DNA from 2 places in the Mycolicibacterium celeriflavum genome. Region 2 is predicted to be linked to the other one. Evidence: predicted binding sites of a transcription regulator. Region 2 holds the regulator's gene; the other holds the start of a gene.
The links. Region 2 encodes HspR, which represses chaperone genes until heat shock. Its sites were predicted from a motif close to ANNTGAGTNNNNNNNACTCANNT; they were not measured.

Region 1 (9,359 bases), 2.1 Mb from region 2:
CTGATGCACACCGGGGGCGAGATCGCAGGCGCCCGCGCCGCCGCGCGCGCCGGCATCCCGTTTGCGCTGTCCACCTTGGGCACCAGCTCCATCGAAGAGGTCAAGGACGCCAACCCGCACGGGCGCAACTGGTTTCAGCTGTACATGTGGAAGGACCGGGACCGGTCGATGGCGCTGGTCGAGCGCGCTGCAGCGGCGGGCTACGACACGCTTCTCGTGACCGTCGACGTGCCGGTCGCGGGCGCGCGTCTGCGCGACACCCGTAACGGTATGTCGATCCCGCCGACGCTGACACTGCGCACCGTGCTGGACGCGGTCCCCCACCCCCGCTGGTGGTTCGACCTGCTCACCACCGAACCGTTGTCGTTCGCGTCGTTGGACCGGTGGCCGGGCACCGTGGCCGAGTATCTCGACACCATGTTCGACCCGACGGTGACCTTCGACGACCTCGCGTGGATCAAGCAGCAGTGGCCGAACAAGTTGGTGGTCAAGGGAATTCAAACTCTTGACGATGCCAGGGCGGTCGTCGACCTCGGCGTGGACGGCATCGTGCTGTCCAACCACGGCGGCCGCCAACTCGACCGTGCACCGGTGCCGTTTCACCTGCTGCCGCGTGTCGCACGCGAGGTCGGCGACGACGCAGAGATTTTGCTGGATACCGGAGTGATGTCCGGCGCCGACATCGTTGCGGCAATCGCGCTCGGCGCGCGTTTCACGTTGGTGGGCCGCGCCTACCTCTACGGCCTCATGGCGGGCGGCGAGGCAGGCGTCGACCGGGCGATAGAAATCCTGTCGCAGCAGGTCAACCGCACGATGCGGCTACTCGGCGTGGGTTCTCTGAGCGAACTCGGCCCGCGGCATGTCACCCAACTGCACCGGCTGAGACCCGGCGTGTCGGACCCTCCTCGCCGAACCACATAGGTACCGCTGTTCTCACAGGTAACAGCTCACTTCCTCGCTTCTCGAGTCCTCGCCGAGTCGTAATCGTTAGCCAACCGCGACGTCGTAACTGCATGTCGAGCCGACAGTCCCACTGCCAGGACGTGTTTCATTACGCCTGCACAGCAACGGCAATTGCTTGTGGAAGCGATGAAAGGTGGGTTGGTTGCCGTTATGAAGTTCTTCGAGAGGTGCCGAGGTACCGGTACAAAATTGTTGCGCCGGATGGCGGTGGTCGCGTTCACGGCGGCCGCGCTGCCCGGGCTGATCGGCTTCGCCGGGGGTTCGGCGACCGCGGGAGCCTTCTCGCGCCCGGGCCTGCCCGTCGAGTATCTGGATGTGTTCTCCCCGGCGATGAACCGCAACATCCGGATCCAGTTCCAGGGGGGTGGACCGCACGCCGTCTATCTGCTCGACGGCCTGCGCGCCCAGGACGATTTCAACGGCTGGGACATCAACACCCCGGCCTTCGAGTGGTATCACCAGTCAGGGTTGTCGGTCGTGATGCCGGTCGGCGGGCAGTCCAGTTTCTACACCGACTGGTACCAGCCGTCGCGGGGTAACGGCCAGGACTACACCTACAAGTGGGAGACGTTCCTGACCCAGGAACTGCCGGCATGGCTGGAAGCCAACAAGGGTGTGTCGCAGAACGGCAATGCCGTGGTGGGTATTTCGATGGCCGGCAGCACCGCGCTGACGTACACGATCTACCACCCGCAGAAGTTCATCTACGCGGCATCACTGTCGGGCTTCCTCAACCCCTCCGAGGGCTGGTGGCCGATGCTGATCGGGCTGGCGATGCAAGACGCCGGCGGGTACAACGCCGAAAGCATGTGGGGTCCCTCATCGGATCTGGCGTGGAAACGCAACGACCCGATGGTCAACATCCGCCAGTTGGTGGCCAACAACACCCGCATCTGGATCTACTGCGGCACCGGTACGCCGTCGGATCTGGACGGTGGTACTGCGGGTCAGAACCTGATGGCCGCGCAGTTCCTCGAAGGGTTCACGTTGCGCACCAACGTCACCTTCCGGGACAACTACGTCGCCGCGGGCGGCACGAACGGCGTGTTCAATTTCCCGCCTCAGGGCACTCACAGCTGGGGTTACTGGGGTCAGCAGCTGGAGATGATGAAGCCTGACCTGCAGCGGGTGCTGGGAGCACAGGCCAGCGCCTAGGGCCACCGCCGAGATCCACCCACAACAGGGAGCCTGCCGTTTCCCCCGAACGGCAGGCTCCCTGCCCTTTCGGGGTGTCCGGGTTCGCGCACTTTCGGGCCGTACGCGCAGAGTGAACGACCGCGGGAACAAATCAGACTGCCTAAAGGTTGAGCGCATCAGACTCAAACTTTGGAGGATTGATGGCTGAAGCCAAGACAGTTCCGGTCTTGTTCCTGAGCGAGTCGATCGTGCTGCCGGGAATGGTGGTGCCCGTCGAGCTCGACGAGGCCGCGCGCGCCGCAGTCGACGCCACCCGCGCCAGCGAGTCCGGCGAGCTGCTGATCGCTCCGCGCCTCGGGGACCGGTATCCGTCATACGGTGTGCTGGCCTCGATCGTGCAGGTCGGCCGCATGGTCGGCGGACCCGCCGCGATCGTGCGGGGCGAAGGCCGCGCGCACATCGGCGCCGGTGCCACCGGGCCGGGTGCCGCACTGTGGGTCGAGGTGACCGAGGTGACGGACGCCGAGCCGACTGAGGAGACAGTCAAGCTCGCCGCGGAGTACAAGAAGCTGCTGCTGGCGATGTTGCAGCGACGCGAGGCGTGGCAGATCATCGACTTCGTCAACCAGCTCTCCGACCCCTCGGCACTGGCCGATACCGCGGGGTATGCGTCTTATCTGACGCAGGTCCAGAAGCGTCAGCTGCTCGAGACCCCGGACGTGGCCGCGCGGTTGCGTGCGCTGATCGAGTGGACCGGCGATCAGCTGGCCGAGGTCGAGGTCAACGAGAAGATCGCCGAGGACGTCCGCGAGGGAATGGAGAAGACGCAGAAGGAATTCCTGCTGCGCCAGCAGTTGGCGGCGATCCGCAAGGAACTCGGCGATGACGACGGCACCGGGTCCTCTGATGACTACCGGAGCCGCATCGAGGCCGCCGACCTCCCCGAGAAGGTGCGCGAGGCAGCGCTGCGCGAAGTCGGCAAGCTCGAGCGGTCCAGCGATCAGAGCCCCGAGAGCGGCTGGATACGCACCTGGTTGGACACCGTGCTGGAGCTGCCGTGGAACGTGCGGACCGAGGACGCGACGGATCTGGTGGCGGCGCGGGCGGTCCTGGACGCCGACCACCACGGCCTCGACGACGTCAAGGAGCGCATCGTCGAGTATCTGGCCGTGCGGGCGCGGCGCGCCAAGCGAGGCCTGCAGGTCGTCGGCGGCCGCGGTTCGGGTGCGGTGATGGTGCTGGCCGGCCCGCCCGGTGTCGGCAAGACGTCGCTGGGCGAGAGCGTGGCACGGGCACTGGACCGTAAGTTCGTCCGCGTCGCCCTCGGCGGTGTGCGGGACGAGGCCGAGATCCGCGGCCACCGGCGCACCTACGTCGGCGCGCTGCCCGGCCGTATCGTGCGGGCGATCGGCGAAGCGGGTTCGATGAATCCCGTTGTGCTGCTCGACGAGATCGACAAGGTCGGCTCCGACTTCCGCGGCGACCCCGCGGCGGCGCTGCTCGAGGTCTTGGATCCGGCGCAGAACCATACGTTCCGCGACCACTACCTGGACCTGGATCTCGATTTGTCCGACGTGGTGTTCCTGGCGACGGCCAACGTCATCGAGAACATCCCGTCGGCGCTGCTGGACCGCATGGAACTGGTCCAACTCGACGGCTACACCGAAGACGACAAGGTCGCGATCGCCCGCGACTTCCTGCTGCCCCGGCAGCGGGAGCGGGCGGCGCTGACCGAGGACGAGGTGGCCGTGTCCGAGGACGCGTTGCGCAAGATCGCCGCGGACTACACCCGCGAACCCGGGGTCCGCCAGTTCGAGCGGCTGCTGGCCAAGGCGCTGCGCAAGGTGACGACGAAGCTGGCTACCGAAGCCGGCCCGATCGTTGTCGATGAGCCGGATCTCGTTGAGTACCTTGGTCGTCCGCGGTTCCTGCCGGAAACGGCCGAACGCACTGCGGTGCCCGGGGTGGCGACCGGGCTGGCGGTCACCGGGCTCGGCGGCGATGTGCTCTACATCGAGGCCGGGGCAACCGACGGTGAGCCGGGTCTGACCCTGACCGGACAGTTGGGCGACGTGATGAAGGAATCGGCGCAGATCGCGCTGTCCTATGTGCGCTCCCACGCCGAGCAGTTGGGCGTCGACCCCCGTGCGCTGGATCGGCGGATCCACGTCCACGTGCCGGCAGGCGCGGTGCCGAAGGACGGCCCCTCGGCGGGCGTGACGATGGTGACCGCACTGGTGTCGATGTTCACCGGACGGCAGGTGCGCTCGGACGTCGGTATGACCGGTGAGGTCACGCTCAACGGCCGGGTGTTGCCGATCGGCGGCGTCAAGCAGAAGCTGCTGGCGGCGCAACGAGCCGGACTGTCAACGGTTTTCATCCCGCAGCGCAACGAGGCGGATCTGGACGATGTTCCCGCCGACGTCCTCGAGTCGTTGGAAGTCAAGCCGATGACCGATGTCGCGGACATCGTCGCGCAGGCACTGGAACCGGCGCAGGCGCAGGCCACCGTCGCCGCCTGACCGCGAAGATTGCACTCAGGGTCGTGGTCCCGCAACGGATCACGACCTTGAGCGCAAAAACAAGGCAATGCGGGTACAAAGCGACGGTGAGATTCGTACTCGATGTGAACCTGCCCGACGACGCCGACGCCCGCAGTGAGCTGGGCAGGATCCTGCGGTACTGGGACGGGGCGATGAAAGACCTCGATGACCTCGAACCCGGAGATAGGCAGGACGTCTACGACTCCGCGTACAACCGGGTGGGCTCCTGGACGGTCAGCGCGGGCGGCGAGTAATTGTCGGGGGCTGACGCTAACGTCGTCTCATGGCCTACGACGAGGACCTGGCCGACCGCATCCGAGAACTCCTCAGCGGCGTCCGTGGAGTCGAGGAGAAGCCGATGTTCGGCGGGTTGGCGTTCCTGATCAACGGCAACATGGCGGTGGCGGCCAGCGGCCAGGGCGGCCTGATGGTGCGGGTGCCACCCGACGACACCTCGAAGCTGCTGTCGCGTGACCACGTCGCACCAATGGTGATGGCGGGTAGGGAAACCCGAGGATGGCTGCGGGTGTCCGACGACGGGATCCGGACCAAACGCCAGCTGCAGTCCTGGGTGGGCCGCGGACTCGACTACGCCAGAAGTTTGCCGCCGAAATAGCAGGGGTACGTCAGCCGAGATGGAGGCCGCGGCACGCAAGAAGTTGGTAGCGAACCTGCTGAGACATGCGGGCACCACCTATGCGCAGGAGGCGGGTATCCGGCTGGCGGACAGACCCATGCCGCTCTTTCAGCTGCTGACCCTGTGCATGCTGGCCAGCAAGCCGATCGACGCCTCGATCGCTGTGGCGGCCGCGCACGAGCTGTTCAGCGCGGGCATCCGCACACCCAAGGCCGCCCTCGAAGCAGACCGCACCGCGATGATCCATGCGTTCGGGCGCGCCCACTACGTCCGGTACGACGAAAGCTCGGCAACCCGGCTGACCGACATCGCCTCCACCGTCGTCGACGAGTACGGCGGGGATCTGCGCAAGCTCGCGGAGGCCAGCAGCCACGACGTGACGGCTTTGACGCGGTTGTTGAAGCAGTTCAAGGGCATCGGCGACACCGGCGCGGACATCTTCCTGCGCGAGGTCCAGGACGTCTGGACCTGGGTCCGGCCGTACTTCGACAAGCGGGCCGTCTCGGCAGCCAAAAAGCTCGGATTGCCAGCCGGGACCGAGGAACTCGCCGCGCTGGCCCCGCGTAGGAACGCGAAACTCGCCGCGGCGCTGGTCAGGGTGTCGCTCGACGACGAGTTACGCGACACCGTGTCGGCACGTGAATGAGGCGACATGATCCGGATCGGCACGTCGGGCTGGTCGTATGACCATTGGACCGACGTGCTGTACCCCGCCGGTACACCGGTGGCCAAGCGACTTGCCCGCTACGTCGAGGAGTTCGACACCGTCGAACTGAACGCCAGCTTCTACCGGTGGCCGAAGGACTCGGCGTTCGCCGGGTGGCGCCAACGACTGCCCGAAGGCTTCACGATGTCGGTCAAGGCCCAACGCGGGCTGACGCACTACCGGCGGCTGCGGGAGCCGGAGCCGTGGATCGAGCGGTTCGACCGGTGCTGGACCCTGCTGGGCGACCGCAGCGAGGCGCTGCTGGTGCAACTGCATCCGGAGTTGGAACGCGACGACGCCCGCCTGGAGTACTTCTTGAAGCTGATGCCCGATCGGATCCCGGTGGCGATGGAGCTGCGGCATCCCTCCTGGGACGACCCGGCGGTGTACGAGACGTTGGCACGTCACGGAGCCGCGTACGTCATCATGAGCGGTGCGCGGCTGCGCTGCGTTCCGCTGGCGACCAGTGAGCTGGTGTACATCAGGATGCACGGCCCCGACCAGGATTCGATGTACGCGGGCTCCTATCCCGACGACGAGCTCCGGCGCTGGGCGGAGCGGATCCTGGCGTGGGACCGGGAAGGCAGACGTGTCCTGGTGTATTTCAACAACGACCTGGGCGGCCACGCGGTGCGCAATGCGCAGACGCTTCGAGCCATGGTGACCGACTGACGAGCCGAGGGCACCCCCGCGTCGAGCGCCGGAATCGCGTTCCGGCACGCTTGAGAACCGAAATGCGTGTCCTATGTCTGATCTCGGCCGTCGCGGTCCTTGCGGTGGGTTGTTCGGGTGAGCGGATCGTGACCACCGACGAGCCGCGCGTGGCTTCCCCGCCGACGTCGACCACCAGCACACCTCTCCCAGCGCCGAACAGCAGGCACCTGGTCAACGCGTTCGACTACGTCGCCCATCCGGCAGGCAAGGCCGCTTACTACTTCACCACCCCGAGCGGACGCTGGGCGTGTGCGATCGTGCCGCGCGACAAGGCCGGCTGCCAGTCGGCGACATCGTGGCGGTCGAGCCTGAACATCACCGGCGAACCGGAAACGGTACCCAACGCCGACGGCGAGCAGACGACGCCGAACGCGATCATCGTCGAGCGCGACGCCCAGCCGCGGTTCGTCGCGCTGGAGCAGCCGGAATTCGTCCTCGAGAACGCAAAGGTGCTCGGGTTCAACCGAATTCTGGCGGCCGCCGGGTTTCGCTGCAATGTGCAGGAAGCCGGCGTCTCATGTATGAGCGAGGCGACCGGGCGGGGCTTCACGTTCGCCCCAGAAGGATTCAAGCCGCAGTACGCCGAGGTGCCGGCGAACGCACCCTAGAGCATCGTGGCGGTACCGTCCGCGTCGACCTTGACCTTGGCGCCGGCGATGTCATCGGCGACCGTGGCCGCTGCCTCCGCCGGGTCGGTGACGACGGCCAGCACGCGCGAGCCCTCGGGCGTGCGCACCGCGAGGAATGCCTTCTCCGGCGAGCCTTCCCGGCTGAACGGCGTCGTCCAGGTTTCCACCGTGCCAGCCCCGGACCACTCCACCAGCCCGGCGCGGGTCGGCTCGCGATCGACCTCCGATTGCACGTCTTCCCAGCGGAACTCGTGCGCAGGCGGTTCGGCGCTGTAGACGCCGAAACTGTGCTTGGTGAGGTAACCGCCGTTCGCGGTGATCAGGCCTCGCTGGCCGGGACGGGTGGCCAGCCGCTCGGCCATGGTGGCGATCGAGTGGGTGACGTAGTTGTTCCACGGGCCGCCGGCGAAGGTGAGCCCGCCGGTGACCGTGAGCGGTCTGGCGGTGTCCCCGATCGGCAGCCCGAGTTCGTTGGCGGCCACCTGCACCGCCGACGGAAAGCACGAGTAGAGGTCGACAAGCTCGACGTCGTCGATGCCCAGCCCTGCCAGTTGCAAGGCGCGCCGACCCGCGATCCGGATGGCAGGCGAGGTGTAGAACTCTGCGCGCTCCCCGATCGCGTAGGTGTCGTGCGCGTCGGTGCCCGAGTGCGGAAAAATCCAGCGGTCCCTGGGAATCTGCAGATGAGCCGCCTTCTCGGCCGAGGTGAGGACGAGCGCCGCCGCCTGGTCGACCATGTTGTTGGAGTTCATCAGCTTCGGGTACGGCCAACTGATCATCCGGTTGTCCGGACCGGCCTGCCAGATCTGCTCCGCCGGCACCGGGTCTCGGCTCCAGGCGTGCGGATTGGTCGCGGCCACCGCACTGAACTGCGCCCACAGTTCGCCGATCCGACGTCGGTGCTCCTCGCTGGACTCGCCCGCTGCGATCCGCAAAGCCTGCTCGAACATCGGGTAGACATAGGCCGGTCGGTCCAGGTGGATCCGGATCTCGGCGGGTCCGGCCATCGGTACCCCGTCGTCGGCGCCTTCGGCCATCGGAACCGACTCGTCCTGGCGAGTCCATTGGGGCTTGATGCCCTTGGCCCGCAACCGGGTTCGGGAGCGCCAGGTTTCCGCGCCGGCGATCAGGACGACGTCGACGCGGCCGTTCTGGATGTCCCGGCACGCCTCATTGACCAGTGACTGCGGTGTGTTGCCGCCGACTCCGGTGTAACGTGTGGTGGCAAAGTCGGCTTTGATCCGTTGCGCCAGAAGCAGTCCCGGATCACGGTACCGCCAGGACAGCAGGCTGACGACGCGCACCGAGTCGACGGCTTCGAGCACCCGCGGATCGGCGGCGGCGCGCGCGGCCGCGACCATCAGGTCGATCGGCTCCGCGTCGGGGTTCTCGTCGCGCTGGTTCAGTTGTCCGTAGCCGGCCAACACCGGTGTCCTCGGGTCCATCACGGCCTTCCTTGGTAGGCGAAGAGCGCGCCGTCGGCGATGAGCCGGTCGGTTTCCTCGTCGGTCATGCCGAGGATCTGCCGGCAGATCTGGCGCGTGTGCTCCCCCGGCATCGGCGCCGGCCGCATCTCCGCGGGCGGAATGTTGGTGTACGGCGCGGGCCCGGTCTCAGTGAGCATGGGCTCCTCGAACAGCGGATGCCCCATGGCGGCGAACACGTTTCGTGAACGTACCTGCGGGTCGGCGGGCACATCGACGGCGCGGTTCATCGGCGCTGCGGGGATCCCCGCCTCCTGCAGCGCGTGCGCCACCGCCGTCTTGTCCCGGGCGCGGGTCCACTCGGCGATGTCGAGGCCGTCGGTGAGAGAGGTCAACGCTTCGCGGTCGGCATCGGTCCGGAGCGAGATCACGCACCATTCGTCGTCGCCCGTGCACGGGTACACGCCGTGCACGGCAGCGTCGTCGACCACCGGCAGTTGTGCCGCGCGCGCCGCTTCGGTGACATAACGCGTCGCCAACTGGTTCACCGCGGCCTCGGCTTGTGAGACGTGTACGTGCGCGGGTCCCCCGGTGCGGTCGCGCCGG
Region 2 (9,359 bases):
TGCACTGGATCGATGCTGTCAGCGAGGGTTTGCTTGCCGAGCTGGCGGCCGCACTGCCCCGAACACGGTCATCGATGTTGGTGACCTACCGTCCGGAGTACCGGGGCGCGCTGGCAGCGGTTGCGAACATGGGAACCATAACGCTTGTTCCACTTGACGATTCGCAAAGCTCAGAGTTGACCGTCGAACTTCTCGGAGGCGATCCGTCGGTCCGCGCCCTGGCCGGCTTGGTCACCGACCGAGCCGCCGGAGTCCCGTTCTTCGCCGAGGAAATCGTCCGAGACTTCGCCGAGCGCGGCGTCCTGCAAGGGGCCGGCGGCGCGTACCGGTGCGTCACAGCGGTCGAGGACATCCACGTGCCCGCCACGCTGCAGGCCGCCATCGGTGCGCGTATAGACCGGCTCGACGAGCCTGCGAAGCGGACCCTGCACGCGGCGGCTGTGATCGGTGCACGGTTCAGCGCGGACCTGCTCGGGAAGCTGACGCCGGCCGCCGCGACGGCGGGACTGATCGATGGCGAACTGATCGTCGCGGTCTCGGCGGGGCCACCTGCTGAGTACGCCTTTCGTCATCCGCTGATCCAGCAGGTCGCTTACCATTCGCAGTTGCGATCTGAGCGGGAGAAGCTGCACCGCCGGCTGGCGACGGTGATCGACCCGATCGACGAGAACGCCGCGCTGATTGCCACACACTGGGAGGCCGCCGGTGACTTCCGCGAAGCGTTTGAGTGGCACATGCGGGCCGGATCGTGGTTCGACAATCGGGATCACCGCGCGGCGCTGACGAGTTGGCAGCGTGCCCGTGCCGTCGCCGACCGCTTGCCAGGCGACGATCCGGCGCGGCTGTCGATGCGGATTGCACCTCGAACGTTGATCTGCGCGACGACATTTCGTGTGGGCGGTGGACCGGCGGACACCGGGTTCGACGAGCTGCAGCGGCTCACGTCGGAAGCCGGCGACAAGACTTCGCTCGCGATCGGCATGGCCGGGCACCTCACGACCCTGGCGTTCATGTCGCATCATCGCGAAGCGTCGCGGATGGCCTCTGAATTGGTCACGTTGGTCGAGGCGATCGGCGATGACGTGATGACAGTGGGGCTGCTTCCGGCGGCGGCTCAGGTGAAATACGAATCGGGCGAAGTGGCTGAATGTCTGAGATTTGCCGAGCGGGTGATCGAGCTGGCCCGTGGTGACGAGAAGATGGGCAACATCATCATCGCGAGCCCGCTCGGATGGGCCCACGCCTTGCGGGGCACCGCGAAGATGTGTCTTGGCCGGACGGGCTGGCTCGCCGACCTCGACCGTGCGCTCGAGATCGCCGTGCGGTTCGACATCGGAACCATGTGCAACGGCGCGCTGTACAAGCACGTGTTGGCGTTTCAATGCGAATCGGTTGTCCCTGACCAGACGGATGTGGACCGAACGGCGGAATGGCTCGAGGCCGCCGACACGTCCGATGACACCACCGCCATCACGCTCGTGAGGCTGATTCGCGGCATCACGCTGATCCACGCCGCGCCGCAGTATCGCGAGGACGGAGTGAATCTGCTGGTCGAGGTATACGACCGCCTGTCGAGGTTGTCGAGCGCGCTGCGGCGCTTCGCCGATATCGAGCTCGCAGCCCACCGGGCCCGCAGCGGTGATCTCGATGGGGCAATCGCGTTGGCGCAGTCCACCGTTGACGAACAGTTCGAAACGGGTGAGATGATTTCGCGCGGCGCAGCGACCACGGTTCTGGTCGAGGCGCTGCTACGACGCGGGCTGGCAGATGACCTCGCCGCCGCCCAGCAGGCGATTGACAGGCTGGCGGCGGTACCGACCGACCCCGGTTATCTCATGCACGAGCTGCCCCTATTGCGTCTGAACGCGATGACTGCGCGAGCTCGCGGCGACGAGCCGGGCCACCGGCGGTTCCTGGCTCGCTTCCGAATGAGAGCCCAAGAAGCGGAATTCGAGGCGAGCGTCACACATCTGGCGTTGAGTTTGAGAGCCCCATCAGGTCGGCTAGGCCCGCGGCGTACGACGCGGGGGTGATCGGCGTGACTCGGCAGGTGTCTCGCGGCGATCGCGCGCTCGACGTGCCGCGGTGGCTTGTAGGAGTTCGGGAAATCCCACCGCATCCTCTGTCAAACCACGCCGTAGCCGAGACGTTTCGCCGCGCTGGCGATGCGGCCGGCTAGATCGGGATGAGCCAGGGGCAGCGATATTCTCGGTCGGGCCGGCATCGCAGATGTGGCCGGTGTAAACAGTGCTAGGCATGGGTCGCCAGCGAATCGGCTGTTGTAGCGCAGGCCGTCGAGGTCGGGGAATGCCTCTGTGATGTGCCGCGCCCACTGCTGAGTCACGGTATGCGGGGCTGTCGAGATGGCGAACGTGCCGCCGGCGCGTGTGGCCCACGCTCCCTGGCTGTCAGCGGCGAGGTCGAGGACCATGAGTGGGCGGGTGAATGACAAGCCGGTTAGGTATGGGCGGCGGCGTTCACGGTCAATGGTCCGGTCCACTTGGTAGGCCTCGCCGAGTGCAGCACACGGGGTTGAGGCTCCGTACCAAACGCCATGCTGCAGATGTTCACCTTTGGGGAGGGGATGAGGGTCGAACCGCAGCACCGGCCCGAAAGTGCGCAATGCGTTCCACGCCAGTATGTGCTCGCCCTCAGTGCGATGGACGCGCCACCAGATCTCGTTGACGTCGATCGCGCGCATCTCGTCATCGTCGATCCCGAGCGAACGCAGTCCGTGCGGTGGCGGAGGGCCCGGCAGCGTGGGGTCGACGGTCAAGTCGCCGCCCATTCGCCGATCTCGATCAGTCCGAGTACGGGCTCGACGGATTCACCGTGCAACAGCCACTCCCGCACCGACTTTGGTTGACCATCGATTCGTAAATCGAGCTGCGGGGTCATGAGAAAGCTAGCTACCGCAGTGGGGTGCAGCTCCCTGGCGAGCAGAGCCGGCAGCACCTCGTCAAGGCCGCGGACCTGCTTGAGCTTGCGTGGCTCGTCGCGGCCGCGGTCGACGATCTCGAACTGAATCGCGGGGTACACCCACGTGCCGCCGTCGCTGATCGCCCATAGCGTGCGGGCGAGGCGGCGCTGTCGCACGCGGGAATCGTTGACGCTCAGTCCTTCTTTGACCTCGGCGGCGGTATAGGCAGTGCTGTAGAGCCTGGCCATGTGGGCGGTCACATCGGCTGCGATCTCTGCGTACGCTTGCGGGTCGTCCGTGAAGCCGACGTCGTCGAGTAGCCGGGCCTCGTCGGCGGTGAGTGTGGCCGCCCACGGCCGATGCGCGGGGAGCGTCTTGAGTGCCGCGATCAGGTCGGAACGGTGCAGGTTGAAGCGGTCTAGCAGGAGTTGGTCGAGCTCATCTGTGGTCATTGTGGGAACCTTCGCGGTTGCTTAACGGTGGCTAACGGCAGTATATCACCGTTAATGGACTATGACCTGCCATCGCGTACAGGCCTGGCCTGGCACGATCCATGCGCCCTCCGCGGCACGCCACGTCCGGGAACAAATCGCCCGACACCCCCGTTGATGCCATCGACAGTTGAGTGAGTCAGGCTCAGGTCTGAGTTGACAGGGTAGGGTGTGTCGGCGCAGTCTTGAGTGCGGTGCACTCAGACCCTTAGCAGGACTATTCAGGGAGGAACAACTATGGCTCGTGCGGTCGGAATCGACCTCGGGACCACCAACTCCGTCGTCGCGGTACTGGAGGGTGGCGATCCCGTTGTCGTCGCCAACTCCGAGGGCTCCCGCACCACGCCGTCCGTCGTCGCGTTCGCGCGCAACGGTGAGGTGCTGGTCGGCCAGCCCGCCAAGAACCAGGCGGTGACCAACGTCGACCGGACCATCCGTTCGGTCAAGCGGCACATGGGCACCGACTGGTCCGTGGAGATCGACGGCAAGAAGTACACCGCGCAGGAGATCAGCGCCCGGACGTTGCAGAAGCTCAAGCGCGACGCCGAAAGCTACCTCGGCGAGGACATCACCGACGCGGTCATCACCGTGCCCGCCTACTTCAACGACGCCCAGCGCCAGGCCACCAAGGAAGCCGGCCAGATCGCCGGCCTCAACGTGCTGCGCATCGTCAACGAGCCCACCGCGGCCGCGCTGGCCTACGGCCTGGACAAGGGCGAGAAGGAACAGACGATCCTGGTCTTCGACCTCGGCGGCGGCACGTTCGACGTCTCGCTGCTCGAGATCGGCGAGGGCGTGGTCGAGGTCCGTGCCACCAGCGGTGACAACCACCTCGGCGGCGACGACTGGGACGACCGGATCGTCGATTGGCTGGTCGACAAGTTCAAGGGCACCTCGGGCATCGACCTGACCAAGGACAAGATGGCCATGCAGCGCCTGCGGGAGGCCGCCGAGAAGGCGAAGATCGAGCTGAGCTCGAGCCAGGGCACCTCGATCAACCTGCCCTACATCACCGTTGACGCGGACAAGAACCCGCTGTTCCTCGACGAGCAGCTGACGCGCGCCGAGTTCCAGCGCATCACCCAGGATCTGCTGGACCGCACCCGCCAGCCGTTCCAGCAGGTGGTCAAGGACGCCGGTATCTCGGTGTCCGACATCGACCATGTGGTGCTGGTCGGCGGCTCGACACGGATGCCGGCGGTCTCCGATCTGGTCAAGGAGATGACCGGTGGCAAGGAGCCGAACAAGGGCGTCAACCCGGACGAGGTTGTCGCGGTCGGCGCTGCGCTGCAGGCCGGTGTGCTCAAGGGTGAGGTGAAAGACGTTCTGCTGCTTGACGTCACGCCGCTGTCCCTCGGCATCGAAACCAAGGGTGGCGTGATGACGAAGCTGATCGAGCGCAACACCACCATTCCGACCAAGCGGTCGGAGACCTTCACCACTGCCGACGACAACCAGCCGTCGGTGCAGATCCAGGTCTATCAGGGTGAGCGCGAGATCGCCGCGCACAACAAGCTGCTCGGCAGCTTCGAGCTGACCGGTATCCCGCCGGCGCCGCGTGGCGTGCCGCAGATCGAGGTCACGTTCGACATCGACGCCAACGGCATCGTGCACGTGACCGCGAAGGACAAGGGCACCGGCAAGGAGAACACGATCCGCATCCAGGAGGGCTCCGGCCTGTCCAAGGAAGAGATCGACCGGATGGTCAAGGATGCCGAGGCGCACGCCGAGGAGGACCGCAAGCGTCGCGAAGAGGCCGACGTTCGCAACCAGGCCGAGTCGCTGGTCTACCAGACGGAGAAGTTCGTCAAGGAACAGCGTGAGGCCGAAGGCGGCTCGAAGGTCCCCGAGGACACGCTGAGCAAGGTGGACGCGGCCATCGCCGACGCCAAGAAGGCGCTCGAAGGCACCGACATCGCCGAGATCAAATCGGCGATGGAGAAGCTGGGTGTCGAGTCGCAGGGCTTGGGCCAGGCCATCTACGAGGCCACCCAGGCCGAGCAGGCGGCAGGCGGCGGGGCGGATGCCGGTGCGCCGGCAGACGACAACGTCGTGGACGCCGAAGTTGTCGATGACGAGTCCGACAAGGGTGGGGAGAACAAGTGACAGGAAACGATCCGCACGAGCCGGTGACCGTCACCGACAAACGGCGCATCGATCCGGTCACCGGTGAAGTGAGAGAAGCAGGTTCCGAGCCGGCCCCCAGTGGGCCGGCGCCGGACCAGCCCTCGCCGCAGAACGCAGGTGCAGAGGCCGACAAGGCCTCCGAATTGCTCGCCGATCTGCAGCGGGTGCAGGCCGATTTCACCAACTACCGTAAGCGGGCGCTGCGCGATCAGCAGTTGGCGGCCGACCGGGCGAAGGCCTCGGTCATTACGCAGCTGCTGCCGATCCTCGATGACCTCGAGCGTGCCCGCAGCCACGGTGACCTGGAGAGCGGTCCGCTCAAGGCGGTGGCCGACAAGCTGGTCAGTGCGCTAGAGGGACAGGGTCTTTCGGCATTCGGCGCCGAAGGCGACGAGTTCGACCCGGAACTGCACGAGGCCGTGCAGCACGAGGGCGACGGCACTCACCCCGTGCTGGGCACCGTGATGCGGCGCGGATACAAGGTGGGCGAACAGGTCGTGCGCCACGCCATGGTCGGCGTGGTCGACACGGTGCCCGACGCGCCCGAAGCGCAGGCCTCGGCCGATAACGGCGGCGACGCGGCGCCAGAACCAGCAGAATCAGACCAGGAGTGACACCGGTAAGGAGGTGACGCGGTATGGCCCAACGTGAGTGGGTCGAAAAAGACTTCTACAAGGAGCTCGGCGTCTCCTCCGACGCCAGCGACCAGGAGATCAAGCGGGCGGCGCGAAAGCTGCTCGCGGAGAATCATCCCGACCGCAACCCGGGCAATTCGTCGGCCGAGGAACGGTACAAGGCCGTGTCCGAGGCCAAGGAGGTGCTCACCGATCCGGCCAAGCGCAAGGAGTACGACGAGACCCGGCGGTTGTTCGCCAACGGCGGATTCGGCCGCGGCCGGTTCGGAGGCGGCGGTGGCTTCGGTGGCTTCGGCGGCTCGGACGGCGGCGTCGAGTTCAACCTGAACGACCTGTTCGACGCGGCCGGTCAGACCGGTGGCGCGAACATCGGCGACCTCTTCGGCGGCCTCTTCGGCCGCGGCGCCCAGCAACCGCGGCCCAGCAGGCCGCGCCGCGGCAACGACCTCGAGACCGAGGCCGAGCTGTCGTTCCTGGAGGCCACCAAGGGCGTGGCGATGCCGTTGCGGCTCACCAGTCCTGCGCCGTGCACGAACTGTCATGGCAGCGGGGCGCGCCCGGGCACCAGCCCGAAAGTCTGCCCGAGCTGTAACGGCTCCGGCGTGATCAACCGCAACCAGGGTGCGTTCGGATTCTCCGAGCCGTGCACCGAATGCCGTGGTAGCGGGTCGATCATCGAGCACCCCTGCCAGGAGTGCAAGGGCACCGGCGTGACCACCCGTACCCGCACCATCAACGTGCGGATCCCGCCCGGCGTCGAGGACGGCCAGCGGATCCGGTTGGCGGGCCAGGGCGAAGCGGGTCTGCGCGGCGCGCCCTCGGGCGACCTGTACGTCACCGTCCACGTGCGCCCGGACCGGGTGTTCGGCCGTGACGGCGACGACCTCACCGTGACGGTTCCCGTCAGCTTCCATGAATTGGCCCTGGGGACAACACTTTCGGTGCCGACGCTGGAGGGCAAGGTCGGTGTGCGAGTGCCCAAGGGCACGTCGGACGGCCGCATTCTGCGCGTGCGCGGACGCGGTGTGCCGAAACGCTCCGGCGGCCACGGCGACCTGTTGGTGACGGTCAAGGTGGCGGTGCCGCCGAACCTCGAAGGGGAGGCGGTCGAGGCGCTGGAGGCCTACGCGAAAGCGGAGCGGGCCAGCGGCTTCGATCCGCGGGCCGGATGGGCGGGTGCGTGATGTGCCGCGCACGCGAGGAGCACTAGATGAAAGAGAAACGGTCCAAGCAGGAGGCCCGCACCTTCCTGATCTCCGTCGCCGCCGAGTTGGCGGGCATGCACGCGCAAACCCTGCGCACCTATGACCGGCTCGGCCTGGTGCGCCCGCAGCGGACCTCGGGTGGCGGCAGGCGTTACTCGCAGCACGATGTCGAGTTGCTCCGCGAGGTGCAGCGGTTGAGCCAGGACGAAGGTGTCAACCTGGCCGGCATCAAGCGCATCATCGAGCTGACCAATCAGGTCGAGGCGTTGCAGGCCCGGGTGCGGGAGCTGAGCGAGGAAGTGGAGGCGCTGCGCGCCCAGCCACGCCCCAAGAGCACGGCGCTGGTCGTCTGGCAGCCGCGAAACAAACGCTAGCGCACGGTGATCGAGAACCGAGCGGTCTCCGGCTTGCCGGGGGCCGCTTTTCGGTATCCGCCCCGCCGCAGCGCGTCGGTCGGGGCGGCCATCGGCTCGATGGCGATCAGGTCATCGTTGGTGGGCGCGAAGAGTTGCGCTGCGGGATAGCCGCTTTCGAACGTCACGTCGATGCGGTGGTCACCGCCGGTGAGCGTGAACACCGCGCCCGCGGGCACCCGGTCGAAGCCGTCGTCGTATGCCGTGATCTTCAACTGCTGCTCGGTCCTGGCCGGCCACGGTGCCTGGGCTCCGGTCGGAATGCCGTTGTCGTCGACCGGCAGGTGGCGCAGCGTCGGGGTGCTCAGCGCCCATTCCTCGCGGGCCACGCCGGGGATTCTCAGGTACGGGTGGTAGCCGAAGCACAGCGGTACGGGTGCCGACGTGGTGGGGGCGACGGTCGTCTCGATGGTGAGTGTCCGGTCGTCGAGAGTCACGTGTTGTGTCAGCAGGTGCGGGAATGGGAACGCCGCGAGCAGTTGTGGGTCGCCCCCGTAGTCGAGCACCGCGGTCAGGCTGTTCTCCGTTTGCGCGCTGACCCGCCAGCCGGGGTAGCCGGCGAGTACGCCGTGGATCGGCGCTCCGTGCTCGTCGGTTCGCACGCCGCCTGTGCCGGGGGTCAGGCTGACTATGGTGCCGTCGACCTCATAGGTGTTGGCGCTCAACCGGTTCGCCCACGGGTACAGGATCGGGATGCCCATGGTCTTGCCGTCGTTGACGTAGGCGGTCAGGCCGCGACGCTGGCTGAGGAACTCGTCGCCGCCGTCGGCCAGCGAGGTGCCCACCATGCCCGCGGACGGCACGAACGATGCGGTCAGCGCGGACGACGGGTCGCGAAGCGTGACGGTTTCGAAGTCGGCCATGACACGAAGCTACCGCCGAGACTGCACTGACGGTTGTCGTGCGCGGCCTCGCGCGTGTTCAGGAATGCAGCGGATCGTGTTGAATTCGTTCGGCCGGTGCCCCTTTGGCGATCAACGCGGCCTTCGTCACCGTCACCATCTCCGGTCCACCGCAGATCAGGATCTGCCGATCACCCCAGCTGCCGTAGCGGGTCACCACGTCGGCCAGCCTGCCGGTCTGCCGCACATGCAGGCCGCGCGGCGGGTGCACATCGGGGTAGTCGCGCGCCCACGGCGGGTCGACGTTGAACTCCGACACCGGGGTGACCGACAGCCACGGGTTCTGCGAAGCGATCTGCCACAGGGTGCGCAGGTCGTAGAGGTCGCACGGAAAGCGGCCGCCGAAGAACAGATGGACTCGCGGGTTGACCCCCCAGCGGGTGAGATCCATGATCAGCGTCCGCAGCGGCGCCAGGCCGGTGCTGCCCGCGACCATCAACACATCGCCGCCGTCGCGGTTGATGTGCAGGCCGCCGTGCGGGTGGGACAGCCGCCACCGGTCGCCGGGCGTGGTCTCGCCGACGATGGCGGTGCTCACCATGCCGCCGGACACCGAGCGGATGTGGAACTCGATGGCGCCGGCAGGGTCGGTCGGGATCGACGGGCTCAGGTAGCGCCACCGGCGCGGCCACTGCGGAACCTGCACCGTGACGTACTGACCCGGGT

Region 1: the regulator HspR is predicted to act here: its motif matches at 2,266-2,288, upstream of lon (endopeptidase La).

The regions. Positions count from the first base shown of each region.
Region 1 is NZ_AP022591.1:815,099-824,457, forward strand. It holds gene G6N18_RS03855 (alpha-hydroxy acid oxidase) at 1-921, shown strand, start outside; gene G6N18_RS03860 (esterase family protein) at 1,114-2,118, shown strand; gene lon (endopeptidase La) at 2,301-4,622, shown strand; gene G6N18_RS03870 (hypothetical protein) at 4,709-4,897, shown strand; gene G6N18_RS03875 (TfoX/Sxy family protein) at 4,927-5,259, shown strand; gene G6N18_RS03880 (endonuclease) at 5,279-5,926, shown strand; gene G6N18_RS03885 (DUF72 domain-containing protein) at 5,933-6,658, shown strand; gene G6N18_RS03890 (hypothetical protein) at 6,787-7,308, shown strand; gene G6N18_RS03895 (acetyl-CoA acetyltransferase) at 7,305-8,774, opposite strand; gene G6N18_RS03900 (CoA transferase) at 8,774-9,359, opposite strand, start outside.
Region 2 is NZ_AP022591.1:2,915,625-2,924,983, reverse strand. It holds gene G6N18_RS14325 (ATP-binding protein) at 1-2,033, shown strand, start outside; gene G6N18_RS14320 (RES family NAD+ phosphorylase) at 2,126-2,788, opposite strand; gene G6N18_RS14315 (hypothetical protein) at 2,773-3,372, opposite strand; gene dnaK (molecular chaperone DnaK) at 3,649-5,517, shown strand; gene grpE (nucleotide exchange factor GrpE) at 5,514-6,152, shown strand; gene dnaJ (molecular chaperone DnaJ) at 6,176-7,357, shown strand; gene G6N18_RS14295 (heat shock protein transcriptional repressor HspR) at 7,384-7,752, shown strand; gene G6N18_RS14290 (aldose 1-epimerase) at 7,749-8,654, opposite strand; gene G6N18_RS14285 (FAD-binding oxidoreductase) at 8,713-9,359, opposite strand, start outside.